One region of the Streptomyces sp. NPDC002730 genome, then DNA from elsewhere that is predicted to be linked to it. Evidence: riboswitches for the same ligand, from Rfam matches in the RefSeq annotation. Region 1 holds a riboswitch; the other holds the start of a gene.
What was found. A riboswitch is a leader RNA that binds a small molecule or an ion and turns the genes downstream of it on or off. The one in region 1 is predicted to bind S-adenosylmethionine.

Region 1 (7,300 bases):
GCGGAGGCCTTGTCCAGGTAGCTGTCCGGGTCGGCCGAGAGGAAGAGCTGCACGGCGGGGTCGATGCCACCGGAGCGGTACTGGGCGCTGGCCACCGAACCGAGGCCGTCGCGCAGGGTGTTGAGCTCGTCCTGACCGCGGGCGACCTTGTCCTGCAGCGCGTCGATCTCCTTGTCGAGCTTCGCCTGCTGCTCCTTGGCCCCGTTGTAGTTCTCGGTGGCCTTCTCCGCCTCTTCGTAGAGCTTGTCGACCTTCTCCTTGACCTCGCTCTTGCTCGGCTTCGGGTCGGCCTGGGCGGCCTGGGAGGTCAGGGCTACGGCCGCGGCGGCGGTCGCGGTGAGCACGGTCACACGGGTGCGGCTCGGCTGCTTGGGTCGACGGTGGGACGCCACGAAGGCGAGCTCCTTCTTCCTCGAGCCGCCTACCGGGCTGTGGGGGGTTTGAATCCCCGGCGTCCGCACTTCATTTCCCTGGGGGAAAAAGGGATGAACTGCACGAACTCGGCGGTTCCTTCGCTGTCGCCCCGGATGGGCAATCAACCGCGCGAAGGTTCGAGGCCCGACCCTAGTGACCTTCTTGTGATCAGTTCAAATCCTGATGAGAAAAATCTGCTTCCCCGAGCACATTCTTTACATACATCACACGCGTAGTAGCGGCCACTTGACACTACGTCCGTCAGAGAAATAGCTAATTCGGGCATTTGGCACGGTAGTTACTAGACGCGCGAAAGCCGCTTCAGCAACAAGGCGGACGCGACCGGCCTGGCGCCGGCCTTCGCCACTCCGTCGGCGACTTCGCGGTCGGTGGAGACCACCACCACGGGCCTGCCCGGCGGCTCCGCCCGTACCAGCTGTCGGATCAGCTCGTCCGCGGTCACGCCCGCCTTCGAGAACAGCACCCGCACCCCGCGCGGCGGCGCCAGCAGCACCGGCGCCGCCAGCTCCGCACCGTCGAAGACACAGGTGATCTCGGCACCGGTCTGCGCCGCGAGCATCGAGAGCCCGCCGAGCAGCCGCAGCCGCTGCTTCTCCAACGGCATCGTCGGATAGCCGGTCTTGGTGACGTTGTAGCCGTCCACCACCAGATGCGCCTGCGGCAGCGCGAGCAGCTGCTCGAGCAGGGCGGGATCGGTCTCGGAAAGCGCACGGGCCGCGATGTCCTTGGGTGACATCCGGCCCGGCTCGACCGCGTCGACCGTGTCCGCGGGATGGATGCCGGCGGGCGGCAGGGCCAGCTCACGGCGCAGCCCCTGGGCCGCGTCGAGCACCGTGTCCAGCAGCAGCCGCAGCCGCATGTCCTCGATCGAGCGGCCCTCGCGGGCGGCCCGGCGGCCGGCCTCCACCGCCGCGTCGGCCTCGGCGAGGCGTGCCTTCAGCCGCCGGCTCTCGCTCTCGGCCGACGACACCTGGGTGGCGGCCTCCGACCTGATCGTCTCGGTCTCGGCGTCTCTGCGGCGCAGCGCGGCCTCACCGCGTTTCACATCGCTCTGGGCACTGCGCAGCTTGCGGCGCAGCGCCTCGGCTTCCTTGCGGGCCGTCTCCAGCTCCGTACGCAGCCGCTCGGTCTCGCTCTTGATCTGACTGCGTGCCTCGGTGAGCTCCTCGCGCAGCCGCTCCAGCTCGCGCCTGCCCGCCTCGTCGGCGCGCTCGGCGTCCGCCCGCTGAGCCTCCTCGCCCGCGGCGGCGACGAGTTTCACCCATCCGGTGGGCCGCAGGACATAGGCGGCGGCCGCCACATCGACAGGATCGGCGGCCGCGGGCGGCGATCCGGACTCCAGCGCCCGGGACAGTTCGGGCTGGGCCTGGCTGAGCCGCTCGCCGATGCGCTGCCGGAAGACCGGGTCGCTCTCCAGGGCTGCGGCCATCGCATTGCCGGCGTACTTGGCACGCCGGGTCGGGGTGAAACGGGCGTACTGTCTCAACTGGGCCGGAAGTTCGGCGACGGTCAGGCCGCCGAAAGCGTCCGAGACCAGCGCCATGACCCTGCGCCGTACGCCTTCCGGCAGCGGGCGGTCGAGCGCCTCGGCGGCGTCACCGGCCGCACCGGCCGGCTCATCGCCGCTTGCAGGCTGCTCCACAATCCGTCACCCCACTACCCGTTCGGGCCGCTCCGTCAGGAAGCAGCGCCCGGCCTGTCCACCAGCTCGATCTGGTCCACCGCATTGCACCACCGGCAGCGCACCGACTCGATGGTCTCACTGACCACCTCGCGCTCCTCGACCGTCGGCTCTCCGGCCAGGTCCAGATGGACGTATTCGACGACCTTCGAGGAACGGGTGACATCGAAGCGGGTGAGGTTGCCGCAGAGCGTGCAGCGCCAGCGGGTCTCGGCCGTCGCCGGGGGAACCGTCGTCATCGTGCCGTCCTTTTTCGTGGTGCGAGTGCGGGTGCCGCTGTGCGCCGTCGAACTGCGGATGTACTGCCTGTAACCCTACGGCCTCGCGGGTCCCCGTTGACGCGGCGAGGCACTCTGTACCGTTCAGCCCCACTACGCCATGCTCTGTCCATGATCGGTTGGTGGGGTGCGGTCCGGGGCGCGGCCTCGGGACCTGCGATGACGTACGGCGCGATCGCCGTCTGCTGCGCGGTGTTCGTCCTCAGCCCCGTCTCGGGCCTCGATCCGGTGTACGGCACCGGTGACGCGCTGCTCTCCGCGCAGAGCACATACTTCGAGCGCTGGGGCGTGATCCCCGTCGACTTGATGAGCAGTTCCTCCTCCCGGGCGCTGATCACACCCCTCACCGCCCTCTTCGTCCACGGCAGTTGGCTGCACCTGCTGGGCAACATGCTCTTCCTGTACGTATTCGGGGCGATGGCCGAGGAACGGATGGGGCAGCTGGAGTTCGCTCTCTTCTATCTGGGCTGCGGCTATCTGGCGCTGCTCGTCTACGCGGCGGCCAACGCCGGCTCCGAGCAGACCCTGGTGGGAGCCTCCGGGGCGATCTCGGGCGTGCTCGGCGCCTTCCTCTACCTCTTCCCGAAGGCCCGGGTCACCAGTCTCTTCCCGTTCCTCTTCTTCCTGCCGCTGCGCTTCCCCGCCTGGATCGTGCTGATCTTCTGGTTCGTCCTGCAATGGCTGGCGGCGCAGAGCGCGGGCAGCGGCCCGGGCGTCGCATATCTCGCACATCTGGTGGGGTTCGGGACGGGCTTTCTCTACGCCTGGGGACGTTTCCGGCATGGGACTAGAGTGAAGGCCCAAGCAGCGGCCACCGAGGGAGAAAGCCAACCGTGATCACCGCGATCGTGCTCATCAAGACCAGCGTGGACCGGATCCCCGAGATCGCCGAGTCGATCGCCGCGCTGGACAGCGTCAGCGAAGTCTTCTCCGTCACCGGTACGTACGACCTCATCGCCATGGTGCGGGTGGCCAAGCACGACGATCTCGCGGATGTCATCCCCGGCCGGATCAGCAAGATCCCGGGCGTCGAGGGGACCGACACACACGTCGCCTTCCGTACGTACTCGCAGCACGACCTCGAGGCGGCCTTCGCGATCGGCCTCGACGCGTAACGCCTGCGACACGACGAAGCCCCCGGACCGGCCGGTCCGGGGGCTTCGTCGTCCGTTCGGGCTCAGACGGCCGGGCTCAGACGGCCGGGACGCAGCGGCCGTCCTCCGTGCGGTAGTTCCACTGCGCACCGTCGCTGACGAGTTCCTTCACCGCCCGTACGAAACGCTCCACATGCTCGTCCGGCGTACCGGCGCCGAAGCTGACCCGGATCGCGTTGAGCGAACGCTCGCCCGGCTCGGCCTCCGGCGCGCCGCACTCGCCCGGGTCCTGCGGGTCGCTGCCCAGCAGGGTCCGCACCAACGGGTGGGCGCAGAAGAGTCCGTCCCGTACCCCGATGCCGTACTCCGCCGAGAGCGCGGCCGCGAAGTGCGAGCTGTTCCAGCCCTCGACGACGAAGGAGATGACGCCGACGCGCGGCGCGTCGTCCCCGAACAGCGAGAGCACCTTGACCTGCTCCACCTCCGCCAGACCGGTACGGACCTTGGCGACCAGCTGCTGCTCACGGGCGACGAGGCTGTCGAAGCCTGCCTCGGTGAGCGCCTTGCAGGCGGAGGCGATGGAGTACACGCCGATGACGTTCGGTGAACCGGCCTCGTGCCGGGCGGCCGTGGTGTGCCAGTCGACGTCCACGCCGCCGTCCGTACGCCGGGCGACCTTGCGGGACGCACCGCCGCCCGCGAGGTACGGCTCCGCGTCCTGCAGCCAGTCCGCGCGCCCCGCGAGCACACCCGAGCCGAACGGCGCGTACAGCTTGTGCCCGGAGAAGGCGACCCAGTCGACGTCCAACTCCTGTACGGAGACCGGGTGGTGGGGCGCGAGCTGGGCGGCGTCGAGCACGATCCGCGCGCCATGGGCGTGGGCAGCGGCCGCCAGCTCCTTGACCGGCCACAGTTCACCGGTGACATTCGACGCTCCGGTCACACAGACCAGGGCGGGCCCGTACTCCTCGTCGACGGATGCGGTGCGGTCGGCGAGCGCGCGCTCCAGCGTCCCGACGGCCTCGGCCGGCGTACGCGGCGCGTTCAGGTAGGTCACCCGGGCGTCGCGCCACGGCAGCAGCGAGGCGTGGTGCTCGGTCTCGAAGACGAAGACCTGGCAGTCGGCGGGGAGCGCGGCGGCCAGCAGGTTCAGCGAGTCGGTGGTGGAGCGGGTGAAGACGACCTGGTCGCCGGCGCGGCAGTCGAGGAACTCCCCGACCGTCGCGCGGCTGTTCTCGAAGAGGTCGGTGGAGAGCTGCGAGAGGTACCCGGCGCCGCGGTGCACGCTGCCGTAGTACGGGGCGTAGGCGGCCACGTCGTCCCACACCCGCTGCAGGGCCGGGGCGCTCGCCGCGTAGTCGAGGGCCGCGTACGTGACCTCGCCGCCGGTGACGAGCGGAACGGTCACATCGCGGCCGAGGACCGGAAGCGGCGCTGCGCAGACGGGGTCGGCGGACTCGGAGGAAGCAGCGGAGGCGGTGGCGGTCTCAACGGTGTTCGGGCGTGCGGACATGGCGGTATCTCCCGGCAGGACAAGGCGGAATGGCTTCGACGAACCCGCACGGCAGCCAGCTGAAGGCTCTGTGTACGGGGATTTCCCTCGCATGTCACGGCGATCGCGTGATGTGAGGGTCTGCTGAAGAAGGGGCTGATCAGCCCTATCGCATTCGCTTGCTCACGAGACTGCTCCCTTGAGGACCAGGACCCCAGGGTGTGCAGGGGTCCGCGCTTGCCGTAGACCTCTCTGCCTACGGCCTGGTCTTCACCCGGGGCACCCCGCCACGGACGGAGGGTTGCCGGACAGCGAGCCGGGGCCTAAATCGCTGTCACTCATGACCTTGAAGAGCATCCTGCCATACGGCTCACAACGCGCAAGGCGCGGTCCAGTTCCTGAGACAGGGAAAGGAACCGCGCCTTGCGTCGCGCCACTGCGGGCTCAGGCGTTCTCAGGCGTTACTGGCGGCGATCCACCGCTCGAGTGCCGCTTTGGCCGCGCCCGAGTCGATCGAAGCGGCGGCCTTGGCAATGCCCGCCGCGAGCTGCTCGTTCAGGCTGCGGTCCGTCGGCTCCAGCGCCACCAGAGCGGCAGCCGCGTTGAGCAGCACCGCGTCCCGTACGGGCCCGCCCTCGCCGCTCAGCAGCCGTCGCGCGACATCGGCGTTGTACGAGGCGTCCGCGCCCCGCAGGGCCTCCACGGGCACCATGTCGATGCCGACGTCCCGCGGGTCGAAGGCCTCCTCGCGCACCGCCCCGTCGCGTACCACCCACACCCGGGAGGTGGCCGTCGTGGTCAGCTCGTCCATACCGTCGTTGCCGCGGAAGACCAGCGCCGAGGAGCCGCGCTCGGCGAGCACCCCGGCCATGATCGGCGCCATCCGGGCGTCCGCGACGCCGGTGGCCTGGGCCTTCACCCTCGCCGGGTTGGTGAGTGGGCCGAGGAAGTTGAACGTGGTGCGGATACCCAGCTCCTTGCGGGCGGCCGCCACATGCCGCAGCGCCGGATGGAACTTCACCGCGAAGCAGAAGGTGATGCCCGCCTCTTCCGCGACCTCGACGACCCGCTGCGGGGTGAGCTCGAGATTGACGCCGAGCTTCTCCAGTACGTCGGAGGCGCCGCTCGCCGATGACGCGGCACGGTTTCCGTGCTTGACGACCTTCGCGCCCGTTCCGGCGACGACGATCGCGGACATCGTGGAGATGTTCACGGTCTTGGAGCCGTCACCGCCCGTGCCGACGATGTCGACGCTGGGGCCCGGCACCTCGATCAGGTTCGCGTGCTCGTACATGGTCCGTACGAGACCGGAGATCTCCTCGACCGTCTCGCCCTTGGCCCGCAGCGCGACCGCGAAACCGGCGATCTGGGCGTTGGTCGCCTCGCCGCTGAGGATGCGGTCCATGGCCCAGGCGGTGGCGTCGGCGCCCTGGTCACGGTTGCTGAGGAGAGCTTCGAGTACGCGGGGCCAGGAGAGGTCCGCCACGCTGTCGCCGCCAACCGGGGTCACAACGTTCATGGTCCACTCCAGGGTCCACAGCCGAATAGGGATGGGTCCACCCTATCCAGCCCCGCAGACGGCGAAGAGCCCCGTCCATCGAATGGACGGGGCTCCCGCTGTGGCGATCAGCTCGGATCGTTAAGGGCGATCAGTGGTGGCCGTGGCCGCTGGTGATCTCCTGGTACTCCTCGCCGGTCGGCTTGGGGATCTGGTTCCCCTCGCCGTAGTAGCTCTTGCTGAGCTTGGCCCTGAGCTTCTGCAGGCGGCTCACCTTGCGCTCGACACCGTTCTCGTCGACCGTCGGGCCGATCTCGGCGGGCGTGTACTGGTGGTGCGCGGTGAGCGTGTGCAGCTGCCCCTGCGAGAGCGGCTCGTGGATCTCGACGAACTCACCGTGCGGCAGCCGCTTGATGATGCCGGACTCCCGCCCGTGCAGCACCTTGTCGTGGTCACGCCGCTGCAGACCCAGGCAGATCCGCTTGGTGATGACGAACGCGATGACCGGGGCGACGAAGAAGGCGATCCGGGCGAACCAGGTGATGCTGTTGATCGACAGGTGGAAGAAGACGGCGAACAAGTCGTTGCCACCGGCGATCAACAGAATGACGTACCAGGTCAGCCAGGCCACACCGAAAGCCGTACGGGTCGGGGCGTTGCGCGGGCGGTCCAGGATGTGGTGCTCGCGCTTGTCCCCCGTGATCCAGGACTCGATGAACGGGTAGACCGCGATCGCGACCAGGATCAGCGGGAAGATCATCAGCGGTACGAACACACCCAGAGCGAGCGTGTGTCCCGCGAAATTGATCTCCCAGCCGGGCA
Region 2 (7,300 bases), on a different contig from region 1:
CGCGATCGACTCCGCGCAGAACATCAGCACCTTCACCTGGCTGAAGGAGAACCTGGTCGAGAAGAAGCTCACCGGCCCGGTCGCGCCCTCCAAGCTGAACCGCAAGGAGGCGTTCGCCGCCTTCACCCGCGGCGAGGTCGGCATGCTCAACGGGCACCCCTCGCTGATGCAGGCCGCGGAGAAGGCGGGCGTCCAGGTCGGCCAGGTGGCGCTGCCCGGCAGGAACGGCAAGGCCAGATCGGCGATGGGCGTCGCCGACTGGATCATGGGGTTCAAGCAGAACGGCCACCGGGTCGAGGTCGGCAAGTTCCTGGACTTCGTCTTCAGCGACAAGAACGTCCTCGACTTCGCCGGCCAGAACGCCCTGCTGCCGGCGACGGTCACCGCGTCCGAGGCAATGGAGAAGGACCCGGAGCACCTGGAGCTGAGGAAGTTCCTCCACGAGCTCCCCACCTCGGTGCTTCCGCCGGTCGGCAAGACGTCGTGGGCCTCGGTCAGCGAGAACATCAAGGGGAACATAGGCAAGGCCGTCGAGCCGGGCGGCGACCCGGCGACCGTCCTCGGCCGGATCGGCCGGGCGGCCACCGCCGCGGAGAACGCCGAGTAGCCGAGGTCCGGCAACCGCGCAGCCGAGTGGTCCGGCAACCGGGCAGCCGAGTGGTCCGGCAACCGGGCAGCCGAGTGCGCGGACAGCCGGGCAGCGGGCCTCGCCGCGCGGATATGTTGGATCGTATGACCCACGACGAGGCGCTCTCCGAGCGGGACCGTGCCGTACTGGCCATGGAGCACCACTCCTGGCCGGGACCCGGCGCGAAGGAGCGGGCCATCCGCGAGCAGCTCGGTATCTCCCCGGTCCGCTACTACCAGCTCCTCAACGCCCTTCTCGACGACGAGCGCGCCCTGGCCCACGACCCCGTGACCGTCAACCGGCTGCGCCGTGTCAGAGACGCCCGGCGAAGTCGCCGATAGGGTCGGGGCATGGGCAGCACTCCAAATGCGCACCCCTTGCCGACACCGTCGACGCCCGCCGGCCGGGAAGGCCTGGCCGCAATCCTCGCCAGGCCCGAGAAAACCGTCGTCGGACTCGACTTCGACGGCACCCTCGCCGACATCGTGCCCGACCCCGACCAGGCCCGCGCCCACCCGGGCGCGGTCCCCGCGCTCGCCGCGCTCGCCCCGCGGGTCCTGTCCGTCGCCGTGATCACCGGGCGCCCCGCCGGTGTTGCCGTGCGGTACGGCGGCTTCGCCGGAGTGCCGGGCCTCGCCCATCTCGTCGTGCTCGGCCACTACGGCGCCGAGCGCTGGGACGCCCTCTCCGGCACCGTCCATACGCCTGCCCCGCACCCCGGCGTCGCGGCCGTCCGCGCCGAACTCCCCGGATTCCTGGACCGCATCGGCGCCTGGCAGGGCATCTGGATCGAGGAGAAGGGCCAGGCGGTCGCCGTCCACACCCGCCGTGCGTCCGACCCGCAGGCGGCTTTCGAGGCCCTGCGCGAACCGCTCACCCAACTCGCCGCACGCCACGGCCTGATCGTGGAGCCGGGCCGTATGGTCCTGGAGCTGCGCCCGCCCGGCATGGACAAGGGCGTGGCGCTCGAGGAGTACGTACGCGAGGTGAAGGCCGGTTCCGTGCTCTACGCCGGCGACGACCTCGGTGATCTGCCCGCCTTCGCCGCGGTGGAGAAGCTCCGCGCGGACGGTGTCCCCGGTCTGCTGGTGTGCAGCGGAAGCGAGGAGGTCCCCGAGCTCGCGGAGCGGGCCGACCTGCTGCTGCCGGGCCCGGCGGCGGTGGTCGGGTTTCTGTCAGATCTCGCGCAGCGCCTGTAGCTGGTCCAGGAACCACTTCTGCGGCGGCAGCGCGGTCGCCGCTGCCGCCAGCCGCTTGGTGCGCCCGGCCCGTTCGTTGTCCGGCATCGTCAGCGCCTCGTGGAGTGCTTCGGCGGTGCCGGTCACGTCGTACGGGTTCACCACCACCGCGTCCTCGCCCAATTCCTCGTACGCCCCTGCCTCCCGCGACAGCACCAGCGCGCAGCCGTTGTCCGAGACGACCGGGATCTCCTTGGCGACGAGGTTCATGCCGTCACGGATCGGGTTGACCAGAGCCACATCGGCCAGCCGGTACGCGGCCAGGGAGCGTGCGAAGTCGTCCTTCACATGGAGGACGACCGGGGTCCACGTCGGTGTCCCGTAACCGGAGTTGATCTCGTCGGCGAGGCGCTGGACCGCCGCCGTGTAGTCGCGGTACACCGCCAGGTCCTGCCGGGAGGGGTAGGCGAAGGCGACATGGACGACCCGCTCCCGCCACTCCGGCCGGGACTCCAGCAGCTGCCGGTAGGCGAGCAGGCCGCGCACGATGTTCTTGGACAGCTCGGTGCGGTCCACCCGGACGATCGTCTTCCGGGGTGCCGACGGGGTGCCGCCGATCTCTTCGCGCAGCGCCACCAGCCGCTCCGCCACATCCGGCCGGTGTGCGCGCTCCCGTAGGAAGTCCGCGTCCGCGCCGAGCCCGTGCACCCCGATCCGGGTGCCCGCCAGGGAGTCCGCGCCCAGCAGCTCCGTACAGCACGCCGCGAACGCGTCCGCCCACCGCCGGGTCAGAAAACAGGTCCGGTCCGCGCCGAGCAGGCCGCGCAGCAGCTGCTCGGCGATGTCGTCGGGCAGCATCCGGAAGTAGTCGACGGGCGCCCACGGCGTGTGCGAGAAGTGCCCGATCCGCAGATCCGGGCGCCGCTCGCGGAGCATGCCGGGCACCAGCGCCAGGTGGTAGTCCTGCACCAGGACCGCCGCACCGGGAGCCGCCTGCGCGGCGAGCGCGTCCGCGAAGGCCCGGTTGTAGGTTTCGTACGAGGCCCACTGGCGGCGGAACTCATCGTCGAAGACCGGCTCCACCGGCGTCTGGTACAGCAGATGGTGGACGAACCAGAGCACGGAGTTCGCGATGCCGTTGTACGCGTCGGAGTGGACGGCCGGGTTGATGTCGAGCATCAGCACCCCGGCCTCGCCGACCCCGCGCCGTACCGCCTCACGGTCGCCGTCGCCCAGCGCGGCGCACACCCACAGGGCGTCCGCCTCGGAGCCGATGGCGGAGAGACCGGAGACCAGCCCGCCGCCGCCGCGCTTGGCGTCGAGCGAGCCGTCCTCGCGCAGCGTGTACGAGACCGGGCCGCGGTTCGACGCGACGAGGACCTGGGCAGCAGGGTGCTCGGAGACCATGTGGCGAAACCTAGCCCGTCGCACAAACCCTCAAACGTGCGTACGGCCGAAGGGCAGGTCGGCAGATTGGTGATTCACGGGAGCAGGTCGGTGATTGCGGCGCCCGCTCAGTGATTGCGGCGCCCGCGCGTGGCGGCGACCGCGATCACACCGGCCGCAGTCAGGCTCAGCGCCAGGCCGCCGAGGAGCCACAGCCGCTCGGAGCTGTGGTCGCCCCGGTTCGCCGGGGCGACGGTGTCGGCCATCGCCTGTCCCTGGAGGACCACGGCGGTCAGAACGGTGGTGATGACCGCCAGGGCCCCGAGGAACCGCGGCAGCCCGGCACTGCGGCGCGGAGCGCCCGTACTGTATCTGAAGCCCATAAGTAGGAAGTGTTGGACAAACCGCTACGGCGTTGGTGGTTATGCCGCGCGACGCGCCGCGTACTCACCGATCTCGCGCATCGGCGGCCGCTCCTCCGTGTCCACCGGATAGGTGCGCGGTTCGAAACCGTCCTCGCCGCGCTCGAACTGCGTGAGCGCCGGCCGCACCAAGTGGCCCCGGGACAGCCGCAGTTGAGCCGTACGGTAGATCGCCGCGGCCATCCGGCCCAGCGCCTGCCCGTCCTGGTGCCGGTGCTTGCGCGAGCCGACGTCCACCTGGGCCAGCGCGTCAAGACCCACCGTGTGCAGCGCGTCCACGAGCAGGCCCAGCTCCACTCCGTAGCCGACGGGGAAGGGCAGCCGCTCGAGGAGCGAGCGTCGCGCCGCGTACTCGCCGCCGAGCGGCTGGACGACCCCGGCCAGCTGCGGCCAGTGCAGATTGAGCAGCGGACGCGCCACCAGCTCGGTGACCCGGCCGCCCTGACCTGCCACATCGCCCAGCGGCCGGTCGTACATCGCTTTGACGAACTGCACTTCGGGGTCGGTCAGCAGCGGTCCCACGATCCCGGAGACGAAGTCCGCCGAGAAGTCCCTGAGGTCCGCGTCGATGAAGCAGACGATGTCGCCGCTGGTCACCATCAGCGACCGCCACAGCACCTCGCCCTTGCCGGGGGCCGCCGGTATCCGCGGCAGTATCGCGTCGCGGTGCACCACCCGCGCGCCGGCCGCCGCGGCCACCTCCGCCGTACGGTCGCTCGAGCCCGAGTCGATGACGACCAGCTCGTCGACGAGCGGCACCGCCTCCATCAGCTCGCGCCGGATCACGGTGACGATCTCGCCGACCGTCGCCTCCTCGTCGAGGGCGGGCAGGACGACACTGACGGTCGTACCGCGCTTGGCAGCGATGAGCTGGTGCAGCGGCCGGTCGGACACGGACCAGGAACGCCTGCTCAGCCAGCGCTCCACCTCTTCCAGCACGCTCGTTACTCCCTGGTTGTGCCACGCCGCGGCAGCGGCAGGGGCCATGATCTTCATCTCGCGGTTCGGACGACTATCTCAACCGTCCGGGCCTTCGGTTACAGTCTTGAACAACGCGGATGACCGTCGCATGTCGGGGGTCCTCACGCTGACAATCGAATACCGCTCATCCAGAGGGGCAGAGGGAACGGCCCGTTGAAGCCCCGGCAACCCTCCCGCCGACCGCGAGGTCACGGTGGGGAAGGTGCCAATTCCGTCTCGTGACGAAATGCGTCACGGGGAAGATGAGGAGAAAGGGCCTCGCCTCCATGGCTGTTCAGACTGTCGCAAGCACCACTCCCGTGAACCTCGGTCCCGCCGCGGCGCTCTCGTGTCGCGAGTGCGGAGAGCGTTTCGACCTCGGCCCGATCTTCGCCTGTGCCCTGTGTTTCGGGCCTCTCGAAGTCGCGTACGACCTGCCGAGCGGCGACCCCGACGCGCTGAAGAAGCGGATCGAAGCGGGTCCGAACAATATCTGGCGGTACGCCCCGCTGCTGCCCGTCCCCGCCGACGTGGCCGAGAAGCCGAACATCAACCCCGGTTTCACCAAGCTCGTCAAGGCCGACAATCTCGCCCGTGAGCTGGGCGTTACCGGTGGCCTGTACATCAAGGACGACTCCGGCAACCCGACGCACTCCTTCAAGGACCGCGTCGTCGCGATCGCCGTCGAGGCCGCGCGCGCCTTCGGCTTCACGACTCTCTCCTGCTCCTCCACCGGCAACCTCGCCGGCGCCGTCGGTGCGGCAGCCGCGCGGGCCGGCTTCCGCTCCTGCGTGTTCATCCCGCACGACCTGGAGCAGGGCAAGGTCGTCATGGCCGCGGTGTACGGCGGCGAGCTGGTCGGCATCGAGGGCAACTACGACGACGTCAACCGCTTCTGCTCGGAGCTCATCGGCGACCCGCTGGGCGAGGGCTGGGGCTTCGTCAACGTCAACCTCCGCCCGTACTACGGCGAGGGCTCCAAGACGCTGGCGTACGAGATCTGTGAGCAGCTCGGCTGGCAGCTGCCCGACCAGATCGTGATCCCGATCGCCTCGGGCTCGCAGCTCACCAAGATCGACAAGGGTCTGCAGGAGCTGATCAAGCTCGGTCTGGTCGAGGACAAGCCGTACAAGATCTTCGGTGCCCAGGCGGAGGGCTGCTCGCCGGTGTCGACGGCCTTCAAGGCCGGGCACGACGTCGTACGCCCGCAGAAGCCGGACACCATCGCCAAGTCGCTGGCCATCGGCAACCCGGCCGACGGCCCGTACGTGCTGGACATCGCGCGCCGCACGGGCGGCGCGGTGGAGGACGTCAACGACGAGCAGATCGTCGACGCGATCAAGCTGCTGGCCCGTACCGAGGGCATCTTCGCGGAGACCGCGGGCGGCGTGACCGTGGGCGTGACGCGGAAGCTGATCGAGGAGGGCGTGCTCGACCCGGCGCTCACCACGGTCGTGCTCAACACCGGCGACGGTCTCAAGACCCTCGACGCGGTCGCCCCGACGACCGGACCCACGGCGACCATCCGCCCGAGCCTCGACGCGTTCCGCGACGCCGGCCTGGCCCGCTGACTACCTACGGAAGGCAGAACACCATGAGCGTGAACGTCCGCATCCCCACCATTCTCCGTACGTACACGGGCGGTCAGGCCGAGGTCCCGGCGGAGGGCGCGACGCTCTCCGAGGTGATCGCCGACCTGGAGAAGAACCACACGGGCATCGCCGCGCGCGTCCTGGACGACCAGGGCAAGCTGCGCCGCTTCGTGAACGTGTACGTGAATGACGACGACGTCCGTTTCGAGCAGGGTCTTGAGACCGCGACGCCGGACGGTGCGGGCGTTTCGATCATTCCTGCCGTCGCCGGCGGCTGAGCTACGCAGCGTCACCAGAATTGCCCCCTCCGCAAGAGAAGCGGAGGGGGCAATTCTGTATGGTTGAGCGCGGTACAGTTGGGGAAGGCCCCGCCGCTGCTTATGCCGGCCGCATATGAGAATGCGCCCTGGCCCCATCAAGAAGCAGCCAATAAGTTCGCTCGAATTGCCTCTTAAGCGCCATTTGCCGGGCCCGACTTGCCCCGGAATTTATTGAATTCAGTTCAATTATCCGTTCACTCGTGCTCGGATTTCTCGTCGGATTGACCTGTTGCAGAGGGCAGTTGGGCAGATACATTCAGCCGCGGTCGACGCGTTCCGGCGCACACCCTCTCCTGTCGGAGGGTGGAGGTCTGACCCGGGTCCGCGAAGTGCGGTCCTGCGCAAGGGCCAGTAATAGGGGAGTTAGGCATGGCTCAGGGCACCGTCAAGTGGTTCAACGCGGAGAAGGGGTACGGCTTCATCGCGGTCGACGGTGGTGCGGATGTTTTCGTCCACTACAGCGCGATCCAGATGGACGGGTACCGCACCCTTGAAGAGGGTCAGCGAGTCGAATTCGAGATCTCGCAGGGCCAGAAGGGTCCGCAGGCGGATATGGTCAAGCTCGCCGTCTGATCTCGGCGCGATCGGCCACCGACGCACTCACGCCGAGGGGCCCGCATCCCACCAGGGATGCGGGCCCCTCGTGCGTCTGCCCGCGGGTCCGCTGCCGGGTCCGCTCGCGGGTCCCTTCGTGGGTCCCTTCGCGCGTCCGCTCGTGGGTCTTCGATCCGTGAGAGTCGCTTGCACTCTCCTAGGGCGAGTGCTAATCATTGGCGTTAGCACTCTGACAGTGAGAGTGACAACGAGGACCGGG

Region 2: linked by a shared signal. The riboswitch ahead of thrC (threonine synthase) and the one ahead of ACFYXH_RS18340 (aminotransferase class V-fold PLP-dependent enzyme) in region 1 are both predicted to bind S-adenosylmethionine.

The regions. Positions count from the first base shown of each region.
Region 1 is NZ_JBIAQG010000006.1:451,578-458,877, forward strand. Features, by position in the region: gene ACFYXH_RS18315 (NlpC/P60 family protein) at 1-392, opposite strand, end outside; gene ACFYXH_RS18320 (NYN domain-containing protein) at 716-2,077, opposite strand; gene ACFYXH_RS18325 (hypothetical protein) at 2,113-2,355, opposite strand; gene ACFYXH_RS18330 (rhomboid family intramembrane serine protease) at 2,506-3,231, shown strand; gene ACFYXH_RS18335 (Lrp/AsnC family transcriptional regulator) at 3,228-3,509, shown strand; gene ACFYXH_RS18340 (aminotransferase class V-fold PLP-dependent enzyme) at 3,586-5,001, opposite strand; SAM riboswitch class IV at 5,209-5,326, opposite strand; gene trpD (anthranilate phosphoribosyltransferase) at 5,435-6,499, opposite strand; gene ACFYXH_RS18350 (cytochrome bc complex cytochrome b subunit) at 6,630-7,300, opposite strand, start outside.
Region 2 is NZ_JBIAQG010000003.1:124,291-131,590, forward strand. Features, by position in the region: gene ACFYXH_RS08830 (ABC transporter substrate-binding protein) at 1-607, shown strand, start outside; gene ACFYXH_RS08835 (DUF3263 domain-containing protein) at 733-969, shown strand; gene otsB (trehalose-phosphatase) at 979-1,827, shown strand; gene ACFYXH_RS08845 (trehalose-6-phosphate synthase) at 1,804-3,213, opposite strand; gene ACFYXH_RS08850 (hypothetical protein) at 3,321-3,575, opposite strand; gene ACFYXH_RS08855 (glucosyl-3-phosphoglycerate synthase) at 3,615-4,553, opposite strand; SAM riboswitch class I at 4,717-4,844, shown strand; gene thrC (threonine synthase) at 4,862-6,145, shown strand; gene ACFYXH_RS08865 (MoaD/ThiS family protein) at 6,169-6,444, shown strand; gene ACFYXH_RS08870 (cold-shock protein) at 6,856-7,059, shown strand.